3 regions of the Deinococcus malanensis genome follow, and region 1 is predicted to be linked to each of the others. Evidence: riboswitches for the same ligand, from Rfam matches in the RefSeq annotation. Region 1 holds a riboswitch; each other region holds the start of a gene.
The links. Region 1 has a riboswitch for cyclic di-GMP ahead of IEY49_RS12180 (hypothetical protein). Riboswitches for the same ligand answer to the same signal wherever they lie in the genome.
Positions count from the first base shown of each region.

Region 2: it holds a riboswitch for cyclic di-GMP, as region 1 does, so the genes downstream of both, IEY49_RS05390 (hypothetical protein) here and IEY49_RS12180 (hypothetical protein) in region 1, are expected to answer to the same signal.
Region 3: it holds a riboswitch for cyclic di-GMP, as region 1 does, so the genes downstream of both, IEY49_RS19565 (glycoside hydrolase family 30 protein) here and IEY49_RS12180 (hypothetical protein) in region 1, are expected to answer to the same signal.

Region 1 covers NZ_BMPP01000009.1:153,967-160,182, forward strand. The annotation lists gene IEY49_RS12165 (hypothetical protein) at 61-483, shown strand; gene IEY49_RS12170 (RNA-guided endonuclease InsQ/TnpB family protein) at 850-1,917, shown strand; gene IEY49_RS12175 (hypothetical protein) at 1,969-2,439, opposite strand; gene IEY49_RS12180 (hypothetical protein) at 2,498-3,064, opposite strand; cyclic di-GMP riboswitch class II at 3,113-3,196, opposite strand; gene IEY49_RS12185 (COG1361 family protein) at 3,566-6,216, shown strand, end outside.
Region 2 covers NZ_BMPP01000003.1:308,704-314,919, forward strand. The annotation lists gene IEY49_RS05380 (ABC transporter substrate-binding protein) at 1-1,482, opposite strand, end outside; gene IEY49_RS05385 (alpha/beta fold hydrolase) at 1,874-2,890, opposite strand; cyclic di-GMP riboswitch class II at 3,471-3,554, shown strand; gene IEY49_RS05390 (hypothetical protein) at 3,619-4,203, shown strand; gene IEY49_RS05395 (hypothetical protein) at 4,294-5,088, shown strand; gene IEY49_RS05400 (carboxypeptidase-like regulatory domain-containing protein) at 5,114-6,216, shown strand, end outside.
Region 3 covers NZ_BMPP01000028.1:7,016-13,231, forward strand. The annotation lists gene IEY49_RS19550 (tetratricopeptide repeat protein) at 1-17, opposite strand, end outside; gene IEY49_RS19555 (serine hydrolase) at 14-1,183, opposite strand; gene IEY49_RS19560 (glycosyltransferase) at 1,759-4,044, opposite strand; cyclic di-GMP riboswitch class I at 4,224-4,298, shown strand; gene IEY49_RS19565 (glycoside hydrolase family 30 protein) at 4,309-5,784, shown strand; gene IEY49_RS19570 (hypothetical protein) at 6,022-6,216, opposite strand, start outside.

The DNA of each region.
Region 1 (6,216 bases):
TAACAACATAGGGTGGGCCTGAGGCTGGCGCTCATAACAACTTTCAATCAGGATGGAGTTATGCCTTCAAAAGCAGCTCTTGCTCGCACGTACGACCTGCTCGCACTGCAAGAAAACCTTGAAGTTGTTGCGGGTCCTTTCATAGGCGGTCTCGTCTGTATCGAACGTCGCAACCAACCCTGGCGTATCGATACCATCACCACCATTACCCCCTTGAGCATCACTACAGCGGGCGGGTACAGCTATGACACGGCCACGGGCCGGCCTCTGTTTGACACTAAAGAATTCTGGCTGCACCCGTTGACTCCGGAGAACCTCGCGTACCTCATCCTCGCTGAAGGGCTCCGTGTTGCAGCAACCCTGAAACCAAGCACGCTCACGCCGGAAGAACGCTCCGAGCTGATGCCAGTTGCGCAGAGCTTAATCCGGGTCTACAACCGGCTGCGTGAAGGCAGTCAGCACCGCTTGCGGGAACGCTCTTGAGCGGGGCATCAGGAGTTGCCCGGGGCGCCCGCTAAAGCGATCATTCTTAGCCATGGAGCTTGGCTGAGACCAGCCCGCCACCACAGCCCCGACGGTCTTTACTGAGAAGGGGCTGGGTTATCCATCCCACCCTTTCGAGGGTGGGATGGATAACCCAGCCGCCCGAAGGGCGGAGTGCTGATGCTTATGTCTGAGGCGAAAGCGCCGCCGCGTGGTATGCTGGAACAGCAAAAACCCGCCGCCTTTCTGGGGAGTCAGGCGCGGGGACGGCGACACCTTACAGGGAGGTGAACGCACATCCAGACTACCACCCACCTCAAGGCATTCCGCTACCGTCTGCGTCCCACGAAGGCGCAGGAAGCTGCGCTGACCGAACAGCTCCGGCTTTGCCGCAACCTGTACAACGCGGCCTTACAGGAACGCCGGGACGCCTACCGCAAGGCAAAGAAGACCGTGACCGGGTACGACCAGATGAAGTACCTGACGGAAATCAAGGCGGCCCTGCCGGAATACGCCGGGGTCTACTCGCAGGTGCTTCAGGACGTTCTCAAGCGCCTGGACAAGGCATTCAAGGCGTTCTTCCGCAGGGTCAAGGAAGGCTCCAAGCCCGGCTATCCCCGTTTCCAGGGGCGGGACAGGTTCGATTCCATCTGCTACCCGCAGTCGGGATTCAGCGTGTCGGACAAGACCGCTTTCTTCTCCAAAATCGGGAACATCCGAATCCGGCTGCACCGCCCGTTGGAAGGCAAGGTCAAGACGGCCACCATCACGCGGGACTGCGGAGAATGGTACGTCAGCTACGTGTGCGAGGTGGAAGCCCAGCCGCTTCCCGTTTCGGGAAGCTCGGTGGGTGTGGACGTGGGAACGACATGGTTTTGCATCACCTCCGATGGGGAGTTTGTGGAGAACCCCCGTCACTTTCAGGGGGGTCTGAAGAAGCTGCGGGTGGCTCAGCGTGCGGTCAGTCGCAAGCGGAACAAGCGGAGCAACAGGCGCAGAAAGGCCGTCCAACAGGTCGCAAAACTGCATCGGAAGGTCGCACGGCAGCGACTCGACTTCCACCACAAGACCGCTCTCAAACTCGTCCGAGAGAACGATTTGATAGCCCACGAAGACTTAGGCGTCGGTGCGATGGGACGGGGCAACCTGGCCCGCAGCATTCACGATGTGGGCTGGGGTCAGTTCTTTTCTCTCCTTTCCCAGAAGGCAGAATGGGCCGCTCGGAAAGTGGTGCGCGTAGACCCCCGGTACACCTCTCAGCGGTGCAACGCCTGCGGGCACACCTGCCGGGAGAACCGAGCGAGTCAGTCGCGCTTTCGGTGTGTCGCCTGCGGTCATATGGACAATGCCGACCTGAACGCAGCGCGGAACATCCTGGGGCGGGCCGTCCCATCAGGCATCAACGTAGCGGTAGTGAACGCAAGCGTTGCCTGAAAAGCCAAAGGATTCATCCGTTGGTAGGTCACTGAAGAGCGCCCAGACACCTTAATTGCTGGTCAGGGTCAGCGTGATAACGGTATTCAGGTCTGCCGTGGCGGCGGGAGTTGCCCGCGCTCCGATCCTGTAGCGCGTCGCTTCGCCCGCCAGCAAATGCAGGGTTCCGTCCTGCCGGTAATACACATTGGACTGGGACCCGCTCACCCCGCTTACGGCCGTTCCAAGAGCCGTACCCATCGCCTGGTCGATCCCGCTGCCCGCGACCGTCCATGCCAGAAAATAATTCGCTTGTGATCCCGACAGGCTCAAGGTCAGAGATGAACTGCTTGGCAGGTCGTACGACACGCCTATGATGAAGTTCGCTCCGTACACATACGCGTCGTTGCGGGTCTGGCCAAGCGGATAATTGACCCCGAAATCAGCGGGCAGGCTCGCGTCCGTAAGAATCTGCACGCTGACCGTCTGCGCCGAGGCGCAGGAAAGCAGCAATAAACAGACAGCAAGATAGCGGCGTCGCATGGGCCTCCAGCATAAGCCGGACAGAAGTACCCTTCTGCCCGGCTTAAAAGTCTCAGGTTTAGTTGGCGGTGGCGGTCAGGGTGATGGTGGTGCTGAGGCTGGTGACGGCGGCGGTGGTGGATTTTGCGCCGATCGCGAAGCGCGTCGCACCTGTCGAAGTGCCAAAAGCGTTGAAGGCGGTGGTGGTGGCACCGCTCGCGTACGTGTCGGTCGCTGTGCCGCTGGCCGTGGCGGTGCCGACGCTGGTGGAGAACGGCACGTCCGAGGTGAGGGTGCCGCCGCTCGGGGTGTGGCGGTACGCGAGGAGGTAGTTCGCTTGGCTGCCGGAGAGGGCCAGAGAGACGTTGGTGGTGACGTTTGCGTAGGTAAGTTTGATCAGAAAGTTGCTGCCGTAAGCGAAGGTGCTGTTGTTCAGCTGATTAAGGGCGTAGCCGGTGCCGAAGTCCGCCGGCGTGGCCGCATCAGTCATGAGCACGACGCTGACGGTGGGGGCGGGCACGGTGCCGGTGGCGGTGACGGTGTCGGTGCCCGTGTTCGCGAGGGCGCCGGAAGCCAGGCTCAAGCTGGTCAGGGCGAGCAGCGCGGTACGGAAGGGAACGGCGAACAGGGGGGTACGGTTGTTCATTTCGACTCCTAGAACAGCAGTCGGCAGCGCTGAGACAACGATGGTTCAGCAAGGCCGGATCGGTCGCACCACTTGCTCCACACATTCCAGGTGCCCGGTTACGGAATGTGCTTCATTGCTTTCCAACCCAAGCAGGAGGTCCTGATGGATGTACACACCGTAGTGGCGGCTTTCTTACCTCCTCCTTACGTCAGGCTCATCCCTCGCTCGTGAAGGCCGTGAATGTCAGAACACTTGGCGTGACGGTCATTCCCCCTTGACCCGCCTTCAGCCTTCGAGATGCATGACAGGGAACAGGACGAAGAAGGAACCTCCAGGCAGTGCCCGGCCGGAAGAACTGAACCAGCAAGGCTCCGAATGTCTTCAGCCACCCTGTCCCACCCCGTGGATTCTCACCAGAACACAATCGGCAGCTTCATAGCGCACCAATCACGGCACCGCAGCATTCAGCCACGCCCGGGTCATGCCCGTGTGACAGGGCTGCGCCTAGATTTCATGCTGATGGCCCCTTCGTCTCGCCCTGTTGTCCGCGCGTTTACCCGCGTGGCGTCACTGACTGCAGCCTTGCTGCTGTCGATGGCGCCCGGACTCACGGCGGATTCCCCGACGAAGGCACTCCCGGCGGTCACACTGTCCACGACCGGCGAGGCGCTGGCGGTCATGCACCTGCCTGCGGAGTTACACAATCTCCCGCTCGAACTGAACCTTATCGGCGACCTGCCGCCAGGCATTCACGTCACGTACCCCCGGAAGCTTCCGGCAAGCCCCACGCCGCTGCTGCCCCTTTCCCTTCGCGTCGATACCCCAGGCAACTTGCTGGCTAACTTCGTCATGACTTTCAGCGTCACCACTCCGCAGGGAGTCCAGCATCTCGAAGTGCCGGTGCGCTGGCCGGAGTATGCGCAACTGGTGGTTCAGGGTCCGGCTGAGGCCGCCGTTCTTCCTGACGCGCCTGCCCGCATTCCGCTCCAGGTTCGCAACACAGGCACCGGCGCGGCCGACGTCACCGTCACCGCCGATTCAGGCACCATCGAGTCCCCCTACCTGCGTCTCATGCCAGGGGAGCAGCGCACCGTGCTGCTCGTGCTCCCGGCTGCTCTCAGCCAGCAGACTGCGACCGTCACGTTCAAAGGCGGCCTCAGACCCGTCACCCATACGTTACGCATCCGGGGGCACACGGGAGCTGGGGCGGATTCTGCCTACGGCGTCCGCTTGCGAACCAGCCTGAAAGCAGAATCCGGCGTCACGGCAGGTGTCACCGGGTCACTCCTGATTGACGGGCGCCTCAGCCGGATTACAGCTGTTCAGGCCGACATCGAACGTCAGGCCTCCGGCTTCAAGCTCAAAAGCGCCAGCGTGACACACGGCGAAACACGCCTGAATGTTGCCGAATCCGATGCGAGCAATCCTGCGGGAACCGTCGGCCGCGGCGCGTATCTGGCCCACCGCTGGCGTCCAGGAGGAATCGTCCGGCAGGTCGAGGTAGGCGCAGCGGTGCCGGAGCAGGGGGCCGCACGCGTCGGAATGAAAGCAGACCTGATGACGGCCACTGCAAGCGCGAGTGTCACAGCAAATGTCAACAGCCAGCTGCGTGACCCGGCGGTGAGCGCCACCGGCAGTACCGGCCCGTTCAGCGTGTCGCTCTTTGTGGCCCCTGAGCGGAGTGTGCCGTGGACAGCGGCCGCCACCTACCGCACTGAAGCGGCCGAGGTGCAGGCCAGTGCCTCAGGCGGCCGGAGCAGTTGGGCAGCGCTGGATACTCAATGGAAGGAACTGCCCGGCCGGCCTAAATTCGGGGTCCGCGCCGACTTCTCAGCGCAGTCCCTGTCCGCCGTTACGATCAGCGGCACCTACGGACCGGCGTCCGCGACCTTCAAGCAGATGACGGCCGGCCCGTGGGAACTCGCCGCCGGGACCTCGTACACCACAAAACCCGTCACAGGACGCATTGAGCTGAAGCTCAACGGCAACCCGGGCGGCCCTCTCGGCGGCGTCGCGACAGCCAGCGGTCAGGGTCAGTTCGGCGTAACGCAGTGGAACCTGCTCGGTTCCGTGTACCTGAACCAGCATGGCGTCGCCCGCTCTTCCCTGAAGGCACAGACAAGCACGCCGGTCGGGGCCGGGACCGTGAAAATGGAAGCGACCGCAGCAACCGACGGTGCCCTTGACCTCGCGGTCAAGGGTGTGGGATACGCGCAGGCGCTGGGCGGTCAGTGGACCCTGGAAGGCGGGGCGCACGCGGTTTCCCTTCTGACTCGTCCTCAACTTCAGCTTTCGGCGCAGGCGACGTATGCCTCACCGGGCGGGTGGGGCGGCTTCGTGGGCACGACGCTTCCCCTGTCAGGAGGACCTCTGCACCTGAAGGCCGGGCTGAGTTACTCCACGTTTTTGCCCACGACCGATAAGCTTGCTGAACTGCTCGCCGGACCCGACCCGAGTCGCCGGACTGTGCGGGTGGTACAGGACCTCAACGGAACGCTCCAGCCCCTCGCAAATGTCCGTATTTCGGCGTGTAACCGGCAGTTCCAGACGAATGAGCGCGGCGAAGCCACAGTGACTGGCCCGACCAGCGCCTGTCTGGCAACCGTCAACGTCAACGACCTTCCAGCACACATGGTGATGATTAACAGCTCGGCCGAGGTGGCACCCGGTGGGACCGTGACGTTCCGTGCTCAGCCGGCAACCGTTCTGCAGGGTCAGGTCTCCTACACTGATCCCGATACCGGTGCGCTGGTTTCTGACGGTCCATCCAAGGTCGTCCGTGTCAACCTGACCGGTCCCGAGGCCCGCTGGACCACAGTGCAGCTTCCTGGCGGTCAGTTCGAGTTCCACGATCTTGCGCCCGGTCAGTATCGGGTGTTCATTGACGGGCAGCCTCCCGTGGACGTGACTCTGCCGGCTACCGGTGCATCGGTCATTGTGCCCACGCCGGGACCACGGCGGACTGTGCTCGACAGCAGCGCGGTGACTCCCAGCCTGCGCCTGATCTGGGACAGTGTCGTGATTCAAGCAAGCCAGGCTCCCAGGCTGCGCCTGCGCCCCGGCGCACCCCTGAGGGAAGTGACGGTCCAGGTGGGCAGCCTCACACGGACCTATTCCGCCGCCACTCAGCCCCAGGACGACGAGTGGGTGCTGACGCTGCCCACCCCTCA
Region 2 (6,216 bases), on a different contig from region 1:
GACGATGGGAAGGCGGACGTTCGCGTCATAGGTGATCTGATGAATCTGGGCGTACGCTCTGGCCTGTGCAGCGCGGTTGCTGCTGGCAGCGGCGGTTCGCATCAGCTGGTGAATCCTGGGATTCCCGTAGTTGCTGTCCGCGGAGGACTCTTCGCCGTAGTAGACGTTGTAGAAGTTGTACGGGCTGGCGTACGGCCCCGTCCAGCCGATCATGTACATATCAAAGCCAGGCTTCTTGTTGCGGTCTTCCAGGTACTTGGCCCAGTCCTCGGTCTTCAGATTGGTCTTGATGCCGATGACCCCCAGGTCGGCGGCCATCGCCTCGGCAATCGGTTTGGGGGTGGGGAAGTAGGGGCGGCTGACCGGCATGTACCACAGGTCCAGCGTGAAGCCGTTCGGGTACCCGGCTTCGGCCAGCAACTTCCTGGCGGCAGCCGGATCGTACTTGTAGTCCGCAGGGACGCTCTTGCTGTTGGCCCAGCTGAGTGAGGGCGGCAGGAAACTGGCGTCCGTGACTCCCAGACCGTTCCAGAAGGCGTCCACGATGGCTTTCTTGTTGATCGCCATGCTGATGGCCTGCCGCACCTTGTCGTTCTTCAGGTACTGGTTCCCCAGGTTCAGACTCAAGAAACCCACGTTGAAGGAGGGAATGATGACCGGAGTGAGGTTCTTGTCGGCTCTCACCGCGCTGAGCTGCTCGGGGTTGAGGTCGGTGGTGAAGTCGATGGTTCCGGCCTTGAGTTCGTTCAGACGGGCGCTGGGGTCCTTCAAGAAGCGCAGCAGCAACTGGTCATAAGCGGCTTTCTTGCCCCAATGTCCCTGGTTGGGGACCAGTGAGATGCGGTCGCCTGTCTTCCACGACTGCATGATGAACGGCCCGGTCCCGACCGGGAGGGCGGCCGGCGTCCCATACTTCGCTCCGGCCTTCTTGACGGCGGCTGGGCTGGCAATGCCAAAGAAGGGCGTGGCGAGCGCCTCCGGGAAGGGAGCGAACGAGCGGTTCAGGGTAAAGACGACCTTGTTCGGTCCGTCGGCGCGCACGTTCTTGAGCAGGCTGTTTTTCTCGGCCTTGAAGCCCCCGAAGATGAACTGCCATGACGTGAACGTCTTGGTCTGCTCCTTAGCGCCCGCGTCTGCCGCCTGGTCCCACCAGCGGTTCACGTTGAACACCACGGCGTCCGCATTGAACGGGGTACCGTCGGAGAACTTCACGTTGGGGCGGAGCGTGAAGGTCCACTCGGTGGCGTCCTTGTTCGGTTTCCAGCTGGTGGCCAGACCCGGCGCAATGGTCGTGGTTCCCTTCCTGAACCGGACCAGCATGTCGTACACGAGCGACTGCGCCAGTGACGAGTTCCCGTCGGTGATGGTGCCAGAGTCGAGGGAGACGGGCTCACCGCCCGCGCCGAACACCAGGGTGGCGGCCTGCGCAGAGCTGGGAATCAGGGCGAGGGTCAGGCCAGTGAACAGCAGCTGCTTCAACATAGCGGTCTCCGGAATGCTGGGGAATCACGGTGTGACGTGTCGACGGCGCGCATGGAGAGAATGACGTCCCGGTCGGCAGGACCCGCCGGGGATCAGGAATACCTGCGTTCACCTGCGTTGTGATCGCATCACGCAGGTCGACGAGATATCTGATGGAAGCTTCTCAAGGAGTATAACTCACTGCATATTTGAATGGCTGGGTCGGGGCTGAATGGTGCTGCTGGATCATGGGGCCGGTCAGGCGATCTGGAATGGAGCAAGTCGTTGGCGCCGAGGGCCTACCCGGCCCGGAAGTGTTCCACTTCGCGCTTTTACGGAACTCAGGTACGGCAGGCGCGTAACGGCTCCCCGCTCTAAAGAGCGGGGACCACACTGGTGCGGCACCCTTCCTTCAGCCCTCGAGCCAGGCGCGTACGGTTCTGGTCAGGAAGGTCAGTTCCTCCGGCAGACCCGCCGGGCTCCCGGCCCGGTGACCCCAGAGGCTCGGGATCGGCCGCAACTCCCCGGCGCGCAGATGAGGCAACTCCGCGGCATTGTCGGCCACCCGGAAATACAGGTCGGTCTCGCTGGGCATCAGGAGCACCCGCGCCTGGATGGCCGCCAGCGCCCGGCTGAGGTCCCCGCCGTACAGGTCGTTGACACTGATGTCGCCGTGCACCCAGCTCAAGGCCTGGGCATACAGGTTGGCCGCCCGACACGCAGCGAATCCTCCCTCCCAGCCCGAGCGCAGGTACGTTTCCAGATCAGGAAAGCCCAGGGCGGTACGGAACAATTCCGCGCGGTAGAAGTCCTGGCTTAATCCCCACCCGGCATAGATGTGCGCGAACGCCCGCAAGGCTGCCTTGGGCTCGGCAGCAAAGCGTCCGCCGCCGAGGTGCTCCGGCGCGGCCTCCAGCGTCCTGAGCAGCCCGGAGAGGAACACGCGGTTGTGCAGGGCCGTGCGCGCACTGCCGCAGACCACGATGGCGCGCTCCACCCGCTCAGGGAACAGCGCCGCCCAGTGGTACGCCTGCATTGCCCCCATCGAGAAACCATAGACCGCGGCGACCCGCTCGATTTCGAAGACTTCGTGGAGCAGCCGGGATTGCGCGAGCACGTTATCCCTCAGTGTGACGAGTTCAGGGTAACCGGGAGTTTCAGCCGCACCCGACGACAGCCCGTTGGAGAACATGTCGGGAATAACGATGAACCACCGCTCCGGGTCCAGCACGCCGTCCGGGCCGATCAACCAGTTCTGGCCGGCATGGGTGGCGGTGTAGCTGCAGGGGTAGACGATGACGTTGTCCCGGGCGGCGTTCAGGGTGCCGTGGGTCTGCCAGGCCAGCCGGGCCTGCGGGATAAGGCCGCCGCGCTCGACCGGGAGGTCACCCAGTTCGAACACGCCCTCCTGGACGGGCCAGGAGGTCATGCTGCGCTCGCAGTGGTCGACGGGAAGGGACGCTGATCCTGGTTGGCCCGTGGCATGACATCACCTTACGCCGCGGATGGCTTCTTTGTGCGTGCGCGGCCTGCCTGGTGTATCGCGGGGCGGACTTGGAAGCCCAGGCAATCGACTTTCTGCCTGAGCTGCTCGTGCGCATGAGCAAACTCAACCTAGACCTGTTCAGGCCACGCTATCTACGCAGTCAGGACCACCCAGCCTAAGGAGGCAACTGTGACACTTCATGCAAGCTGGACAGCCGTAAAAACCGAAGTGGCCCATCACATTCCAGAAGCTGTCGCATTACTGCGGCCGGGGTGTGAGCCACCGAACCTGATTCAGGCTGAGGCCTTGATCGGTCAGCTGCTTCCGTAAGACCTCACTGCGGCTTTGTGTCGGCCTGGTCCTCCTTGCTCATAACTTAGGCGCCTTTAATCGGCTGACAACAATGAACTCAAAGATATTCATTAAACGGGTCCTCAGCATTAACCCACTTGAATCTCAAAATTGTAAGCGGCAAGTAAGAAGTCTTCCCTATACTCCAGGTACTTCGATCAGAGAAAAGCCTCTGACGGAGAGACGCGAAGAACCCCGCCCTGTAATCGGGCACCTGGGACGGGGGGAGCAAGTGGTGCGACCGGCTTTTCGTCCGTTCCCTCTATCAGACAGAGGAGAACTCTTCACACTCACAACGGGTGTCTAAAAGAGGTATCTACATGCGTAAACTTAATGCTTTTGCTGCAGCTTTCGTCCTTGGCGCGTTTGGATTTGCCGGTGCACAAACCACAACTGGCACTGCGAGCGGCGACACGACGAGCACGGCGGACGGCACGCTGACTGTTACGAACTCCGGTGTCGATACGCTGACCGTGAGCGGCGGCTTCGTCGGTGCGAACCTGAACTTCGCCAACACCGCTAGTCCTGCAGGTGCACTTACCACAGTCTACGCTTACAGCAACACCTTCGTTGACGCCGGCAGCGCGTCCCTCACCTACTCGACGCAGAAGGAAAGCGTCGCCGGTCCGCGGCAGATCGTGGTCAGCTGGGCTTTCGACAGCGGGAGAACGGCGATGCCCGCCAATGTCGCCCTGAAGCTCACCCCAAGCAATGTCAATGCAGGCACCGGGACCACCCTAACGTTCGACAGCACCACCACCAAATTCAGCAACGTTGCCCTGATCAGTGGCATTGCAAAGTACACGAACAGCGCCACCGCCACGGTCGGCTACTCCGTTCAGGCGACGAGTGGCTTCGACAGCTTCGGTGGAACCCTCACCTACACCATCGGCACCGGCTTCTAACCGCCGCCGAACAACGTGCCCCTCGCCTGAACCCACGGCGAGCTCAAGCGACAGAAGAGCAGGCTCTTCTGTCGCTTGAAAAGGATCTCTATGCACACAACCCGTTCTCACTTCGTTGCTCTCGCACTGCTCACGGTCGTCGGCGTAGGCCAGGCTCAAGTGCAGGTTGCCAGCGCCCCAGTCACGCAATACGACGTCAAACCCGGTCGGAACGTCATCGAAGGCATTCTGACTCTCACCAATCCCGGCAGCAAGGATGAGCAAGCGCACCTCGTCCTGAGCGACGTAAAATCCGATCCGCAAGCTGGAGCGGTTTACCTGAAGCCGGGCACGCTGAACAGGAGCAACACCTCCTGGCTCGAATTACCCAGCAGCGTCGTCACCGTTCCGGCTCATGGAAAACTGAACGTCCCGTACCGCATCAATATTCCTGCGAACGCTGCAGCGGGAACCCACTGGGGCGTAATCCTCGTTCAGGGAGGCACCGTCGAAAAGACCGCAGCCAGTGCGGGCAAAAGCTCAATCACTATTCGCGAGATGACGCAGTATGCCGTTCAGGTTTTCGTGAACCTCCCCGGAGGACAGGCGAAGCTCAAGTTCCAAAATCCCAACCTTTCCAAAACCTCGGAAGGGCTGAAGCTCGATGTGGAACTCGGCAATCAAGGCGAACGGCTCGCGCTGCCCAACACCCGCGTGGAAGTCTACGACAGCAATGGCACCGTGGTCCTGAAACTCAACGGTCGTCAACGCCGCGTGCTCCCAGGCATGAGCGTTCTGGAAACACACGCCATCAACGGGCTGAAGCCAGGTAAGTACCAGGTGCTCATCCTTGCCGACGACGAAAGCGGCGTGGTCGGTGCGCGGTACAACGTAACTGTGGAATGATATGCGCCGGGCTACGCTGGTGGTCTTGGGCATGCTGCTATCAGGTGCAAGTGCCTTACCGATACATGTCTCAGCAGTACCGGTCGCCCTGCAGGGTGGCACGCCCGTTACCTTCCCTGTAACAGTCAAAAATCCCGGCACGGTTGACGTCACGGAATCCTTGAATTTGGAACTTCCAGCAGGCTGGGTTTTGCTTGTGGGGGATCTGTCGTTCAGGGTTCCTGCTGGTAGTTCACACACTGAACTGCTGACACTGGTACCTCCAGCATCGCTTCCAGCAGGACATATTGAACTGCCCCTTCAGACGAGTGATTCATCGGCAGTAATGCGATTCAATGTGCCGACTGATCAGCGTGTACGTGTTGTAGCGGTCGATCCTCCTTCATTCAATGCGAGCGACAGTTACACCGTGAAGTGGCAGGTCAGCAATACCGGCAATTCACATACCACGGTCCATCTGGACGTTTCTACAATTAGAGGAGCAAAAGTCGCGACTGATATTAAATCGTTCACTTTTGCTCCTGGCGAAACTCGGGATGTCATTGTTCATGTCGATACAAGCTCTATACAAGTATCGGGCGCGGTTGAACTCAGATTTAGTGCTCGTCTCGATAATGGAAAGAAAGTTTCCGCAGTGGCGCACACAGATGTGATTGCGCCTCAAAATGCTTTGCCACTCTCGGCTCGTTATCAGGTTTTTCCCGTAACACTTGAGGTTGGAACTGCCGCGAGCAGCGCTGGCGCCCTAAAAAGCACGTTCAGTCTGTCGGGCAAAGGAAAATTCCGACAGGAAGACCCTGGAACGTACGGATTTTCCGTGACTCAGGACGCGTTTACCCTGACGTATCAGCGCAAAGAGTACGACTGGTCAGTGGGGCGTATCCCAGTGGTTCTTTCCCCTTTGCTGCCGGTCCTGACCACGAATGGTGCCGCAGCCAGAATGCAGCCTTCGAATTATGGTGTGCGCGCGTTCGCCGGTGAGACCACAGACGGCCGGTTCACGGCAGGAGCGGCTCTTGACTACAAGGCCGGGGCAGCCACAGCACAGGTCGGACTGCAGGGAATTGGTGGCCAAACCTTTGCTACTGCTGAGGGAACGTTCAGCACACCGCAAGCCAAGGTGGGTGG
Region 3 (6,216 bases), on a different contig from region 1:
CGCTCGATCAATTTCACGTGCCGTCCCTCAGGGTCAGCAGGTTCTGCTCGATCCACAGCACCAGCGGACGGATCTGCTTCTCGATGGTCTGGGCATGCCTGGCATCGCTCTGGTCATTGAGATAGGTGTAGGCCATAACCTGGCCGCCGGGCAGTTCCAGGTAACCGGTGAGGGTCAGCAGTCTCCAGCCGCTTCCGGCTTTGGCGGCCCAGTACTTGGTCTTCAGTACCGGCTGCTTCGGCCGGCAGCAGCCGGTCGCCATCAGCTCACGGAAGACCCTTCTCGTGGCCGGTTGCAGGTTGACGCCCGACAGCGTCTTGGCCATCAGATCGGTGTACGCGCTCGCGGTGCTCATGTTCTGCACGTAAAACTCCAGTTCCGGGGTATAGGCCGGGCCGAAGAAGTACAAGTCCAGGTCTTTTTCCAGTTTCGGCCCGGCCACCGTCTGGGACGCCTTGATGATCCGGTTGGCGGTCAGGATGCGCTCTTCCAGGGGCTGTCGGGCGTAGGCGGCAGCCGTCGGCAGGGTGTTCAGGGTGAAGGGGTCGACCGGCACCACTTCAGGAATCAGGCCAGACTGGGCGCTCCACCACGCCTTGGTGGTCAGCATCACCGAGGTGCAGGGGCTGGACTTCCGGGTTTCGCGGGCCAGGCGGCCGGGACCGTAGGCCAGGTGAAGGATGTCACTGGCGGTGTTGTCACTGTTGTAGATCGTGCGCCGTGCCAGATCGTAGAGACTGTTGGTCCCAGCGGGGTAGGCTTCAATGCTGCGGTTGGCGGGCGTGGTGGTGAACTTCGTGGTCAGCTTGTACTTGCCGGCGTCGATTTCCCGGAACATCGCCTGAACGACCAGGGACTTAAACGCGCTCGCCAGTGGGTGCAGGTCATTGACATTGCCGTGCGTGATCGCGCGGACCGGTTTGCCGGCTGAATCGTAGATAGCGCCATAGAAACTGACGCGGCCGGAAACGACAGGGGGCAGGGCGGACGCCGTGAGGGTCGGCGTGGCGGTGGCAGCGCCACAGGTTCCTGGTGTCAGGTGGATGGCTGCGGCCGGTTCGGCCAGGGGCTCGAATGGGGCAGGAATCGGAACAACCGGGGGCGCGGGCGGCAGCAAAGGTGTGGTCGCGGCAGCGGCGCTGCCCATCAGGAGGGCGGCAAGGGAAAGGCGACGGAAAAGCATGGTACAGGCTCCTTGACATGCCCAAATCCGGGAAAACCGGCATCTGGCGTGGAATCGTAATGAATGTTGAGGTTCAGGCCCAGTCTTTTGAGTGTCCAGGACAGTGATCAGATGAATTCGGGTCCTGTCCCGTCGCCATAGGCGCCTTCAGGGGGCCGGCAAGACTGAGGTACTTGCAGGGGCCGTGACTCTGTAAATGTGGCAGGACGGGGGCAGGCATTGTGAAGGGCGGTGACTCCTGGTCGGATGGTGAAGTGCGTTTGTCGGAACGGTTTCAGACTATCTGAAGGCTCTGTCAGATTTCTCACAGATGATAACCGAGGTGTGAGCTGGACGTGGAAAGGGGGCCTTGCCAAGCGTGTGGAGCGCAACGGTGCTCAGCGAGCCACCGGCGCAGGTGGTTCCTGGACCCAGCGACTGCGGGGAGCGTCGCACTGCATCGATTTGCATTCTGTTTGAACGGTATTTCGTCTGGAGGGATGCCGGGCCCCGTGATCTCTTCGGGATGCTGGAGTCTGATCACGACCATTCGGAGCGGCAGCTCTTACCGGCCCGCGCGCCCGGCTCGTCAGGCTTCATTCCAGCGGCGACTGGGTGCTGCGTGGCGTGACCTTCCAAGCACGTTCACGGCGGAACTCCTTGATCTGGGCCACCACGGCGAGGAGATTCTTGAACGGCGTGTAGAACACCGACGAGACAACCAGATAGAACCAGAACCAGCCTCTGCGCCCCTTGAACGACGCATCGGCCTGCCGATAGGCGAACAGAGCCTGCCAGGGCCCGACGCTCAGTGTGAAGACCGTCGTCAGCACGAACACCGGAATGGCCCAATCGACCTGACGGTCATCGACCAGCAGCCAGTACCCGAGGATTGGGAACATCTGCACCGACAGCACCGGATAGAACTCGCGCCAGCCCAGCAGATGAAAAAAGCCCAGCTTCTGACGCAGGGTCAGGTGCCTGGAACGCAGGCCAAGGGGCAGGTGCTTGAGGCTCACCTGAAACCAGCCCTGGGCCCAGCGTAGCCGCTGGTTGGTCAGGGCGCCCAGAGTGGCGGGCGCCAGCTCACGCGAGACCAGGTAAGGGTCATTGGCAATCTTGTATCCGGCCTCAACACTTCTGAGCGCCGAATCAATGTCTTCGGTGAGCATGGAGCCGTGCATCCGGATTTTGCGCAGCAACTTTGTCTTCCAGTAGCCGTTGCTGCCTCCAAAGATGCCGAAGCCATGCATTCGCGCGCGGCCGGGATGGCTGACCGCGTAGATGCTCTCAAATTCCACCGCAACCATCCGTGCCACCCAACTCTCCTCACCATTGCGAATCACGCAGTGGCCCTGCACCACGTCCCAGCCACTCGAAAGCCATCGCCATGCCCGGCGGAAACTGTCGGCGTCCGGCTGGTGATCCGCGTCAAACACGGCAGTGACCTCACCCGTGACGATCGCCAGGGCGGCATTGACGTTCTGGGCCTTGCTGGTACTGCCTTCCACACGGAATGGCACGAACCGTGGATCCCGCTCGGCCAGGGCCCGCAGGGCCGCTTCTACTGGCAGATCCCTGGGAGTGTTGTACGCCAGGATGACCTGTAAGCCGGCTGGGTAGTCGATTCGCAGAAACGCGTCGATGGTTTCCTCTACCGTCGCAGCCTCGTTCGGAAGGTAGGCGGCGATGATCGCGCTTGCCCTGGGGTAGGGGCTTTGCGGCTCTTCCGGAGGCTGCTGCGGGTTCAGGGCTAGAAAGCCTTCAAGCAGAATGAACGCCGCTGTGCCAAGCAGCGCGGTCGCCACAGCCAGGTACGCCCAGTCGGTCACATCAAGGCCAATCCGGGCCAGAAACGCATAGAGAAAAAACGGAATGACGACCAGCAGGACGTTGACCGCTATTACCTGGGCCGGCAGCCTCAACTTTTCGCGCAGCTGGGCATACCGTTTGGGTTTCGCTTCCCGGCGGGAGTGCACCTGTGGGTCGTACAGCACGGGCTGGAGGTCCAGGTGAGCCGCCGCGTAGCGGGCGGCGGTGTCGGCACGCCCGAGGAAGTTATCGGGATCCAGGCCGGGGCGGTACTGTGCCAGTCCGATGGAGGGCGTCAGCCTCAGCAGGTCTCCGTGGTACGAAAAGGAATGTTCCACCAGCCGCAGACTGGCTTCCCGTGCCCGGCTGAGCGCGGTTTCAGGTGTGGTGTTGGGAGCCAGTACATGAAAGTGGCCTTTCCGGTCGTGCGACAGCACAGTGAGCGGCCCGGCCAGTTCACGCAGCACCCGCATGGTCTGGTTGGCGATCACCGTGTCGAGCTGGGAACCAAAGCGCTGGCGGAGCACCGGCAGCTCTTCGAAGGCCAGTGAAGCGAGCATCAGAGGATCACCGGTCACGCGGGCCCGCTCCATCTCACGCAGCATAGGGGCGAGCATCGCCTGGACCGTCATGATGCCGGTTCGTCGGTCGCGGGCCAGGGTCCAGGCGGGCACCGGGGGGCGGGCCAGCTTGACCCGGATGCGCGCCATCAGTTCCGGCATGTTGAAGGGCCGGGAGACGAAATCGTCAGCGCCGGCATCCAGCGCGTGAATGACGTCCTGCATGCCTTCCTTGTTCATCACCAGGATGATGGGCACCGCCTCAACGGATGGATCCTGACGGACCCGCCGAGTGAACGCCACGCCATCAAGGTGTTGTGCGCAGGTTGTGACGATCAGGTCAGGCCGGTGGTCGCACAGCATCTCGAAGCCACGGTGCTCGTCGGCGGCTGAGTGCACTTCAAACGATTCGTCGCGCAGGGCCGCACACAGGGCCTCGCATTCATCGACGTCGGGTTCGACAACCAGAATTAAAGGGGGGGCCACTGTGGTGGAAACTGCCTGAGTCACGGTTCGCTCCGAAGATAGGGATCTGACGAGAAAATTAGATTAGCATTAAATGACTAATTATTCACAGATAATGACCTCTTTCGTGAAGTTTCACGCATTGGTGGAGTTGCTGCGAGAGAGAACTGTGTGAGCCGCTAATTAGACTTTGACCATCTCGGCCTGCCGAGAAACGATTCCTTCGACCGAACCGGCAAACCCGCTGCAAAGCGGGGACGCAAAGCCACGGGGCCCCCTGGGTCAGCCGAGCCACCGAAACGAGCCCCCATGAACCTGAAAACAAATCTGCTGTTTGCATCCATCGTTCTGGCCCTGACGGCCTGTTCACAGTCCCTTCCTCAAGTCCCGGCGTTGGGCGACCCGTTAGTTCAGGCAGCCCGCACAACGCAGACAACCCGCACGGCACAGATCTGGCTGACCACGCCCGACGGCCGTCAGAAAATCGCGGCCCAGCCCGGCGTCGCTTTCAAATCGGGGGTCACTCCTGTGTCCGGCGCGGTGACGGTGGACCCGAAGGTCACCTACCAGAGCATCAAAGGATTCGGTGCCGCACTGACCGAGTCAAGCGCCTACCTCATGACCGACAAAATGTCGGGCACCCAGCGCAGCGCCCTGCTCAGGCAGCTGTTCGATCCGGCCGGCGGCATCGGCCTGAGTTACGTCCGCATTCCGCTGGGGGCCAGTGACTTCGCGCGTTCGAGCTACACCTACCACGACCTTCCGGCGGGAGTGGTGGACGAATCGCTGACCAGCTTCAGTCTGGCCCGCGATGAACAGTACGTCCTGCCGCTGGCCCGCGACATCCGGGCCACCAGCCCGGAGGTCCGGTTTATGGGCACGCCCTGGAGCGCGCCCGCCTGGATGAAGGACACGGCTCACCTAAACGGCGGGCAACTCCTGCCTGAATGGCGGTCCGCCTATTCGAACTATCTGCTGCGGGCGGTCCAGGGTTACGCCCAGAGTGGCGTTCCTCTGGACATGCTGACCCTGCAGAATGAACCGCGCCATGAAACCGGCGGCTACCCCAGCATGCGCCTGGAACCGGCCGACGCGGCGGGACTGGTCAAACAGCTGGCTCCGGCACTGCAGAACGCGGGACTGCAGACAGGCCTTCTGGGCTGGGACCACAACTGGGACGATACGTCCTACCCGCTGGCGCTACTGGGCGATCAGGGTGCCCGCGACGCGCTGGCGGGAACGGCGTTTCACTGTTACGGCGGTGACGTCAGCGCCCAGTCGAAGATTCGCGACGCCTATCCCGACAAGGACGTGTACTTCACCGAGTGCAGCGGCGGTGGCTGGGCCACAAACTGGGGAAACAACCTCGCGTGGAACGTGCAGCACCTCGTGATCGGCGCCACCCGCAACTGGGCCAGGACCGTGCTGCTGTGGAATCTGGCGCTCGACCCTCAGGGTGGCCCGACCAACGGTGGGTGCAGCAACTGCCGTGGCGTGGTGACAGTGGATCCGGCTTCGGGCGGGGTCACCCTCAACGAGGAGTACTACGCGTTGGGTCACGCTGCCAGGTTCGTGCGGCCCGGTGCCGTGCGTATCGCGTCGGCAAGCTACGGCGCCGGCAACATCCAGACTGTGGCGTTCCGTAATCCCGACGGCACACGCGCCCTGATCGTCCTCAACGGGTCGTCCTCGAACCGCAAGGTGCAGGTGGTGGAAAACGGCGCAGGCTTTACCTACACCCTGCCCGCGGGAGCCGTAGCGACCATAACCTGGCCTGCCTCCTGAGGTGTGCCTGAAGAGGTCTGGCAGTCAGCGGACAGGTGCAGGGCAGGCATTCAAGAAGGCAGACTTCCCAACGTGAAACTGAAAAGTTCCGCCGGAGTCCGGCAGCCTGCCCTCCCGATTCGGAGACCAGGCAAGAGCGCGGGGCGAACCCCGGCCTGGGCTGGTCTCCTTTTGTAACCCACAGGCCCGGTCTCCCGCCAAGGAGACCGGGTTTGGGCGCTGGTGCTGCCCAGGGTTTTATACGACCCAGTGCCAGTCCTGCAGGTAAGTGGTGAAGTCGCGCAGCATGGCGGCGGGATCCTCCCGGGTGCTGGCGTCCAGGCTGGTCTGCCATGCACTGGTTTGCTCTGTGGTGAGCGCACTGAGTGGCGCCGCGCCGCCCAGAAAATCGTCCAGGTCTTCCAGCAGGGCTTCGTAGCGCGCCCGGAGCCA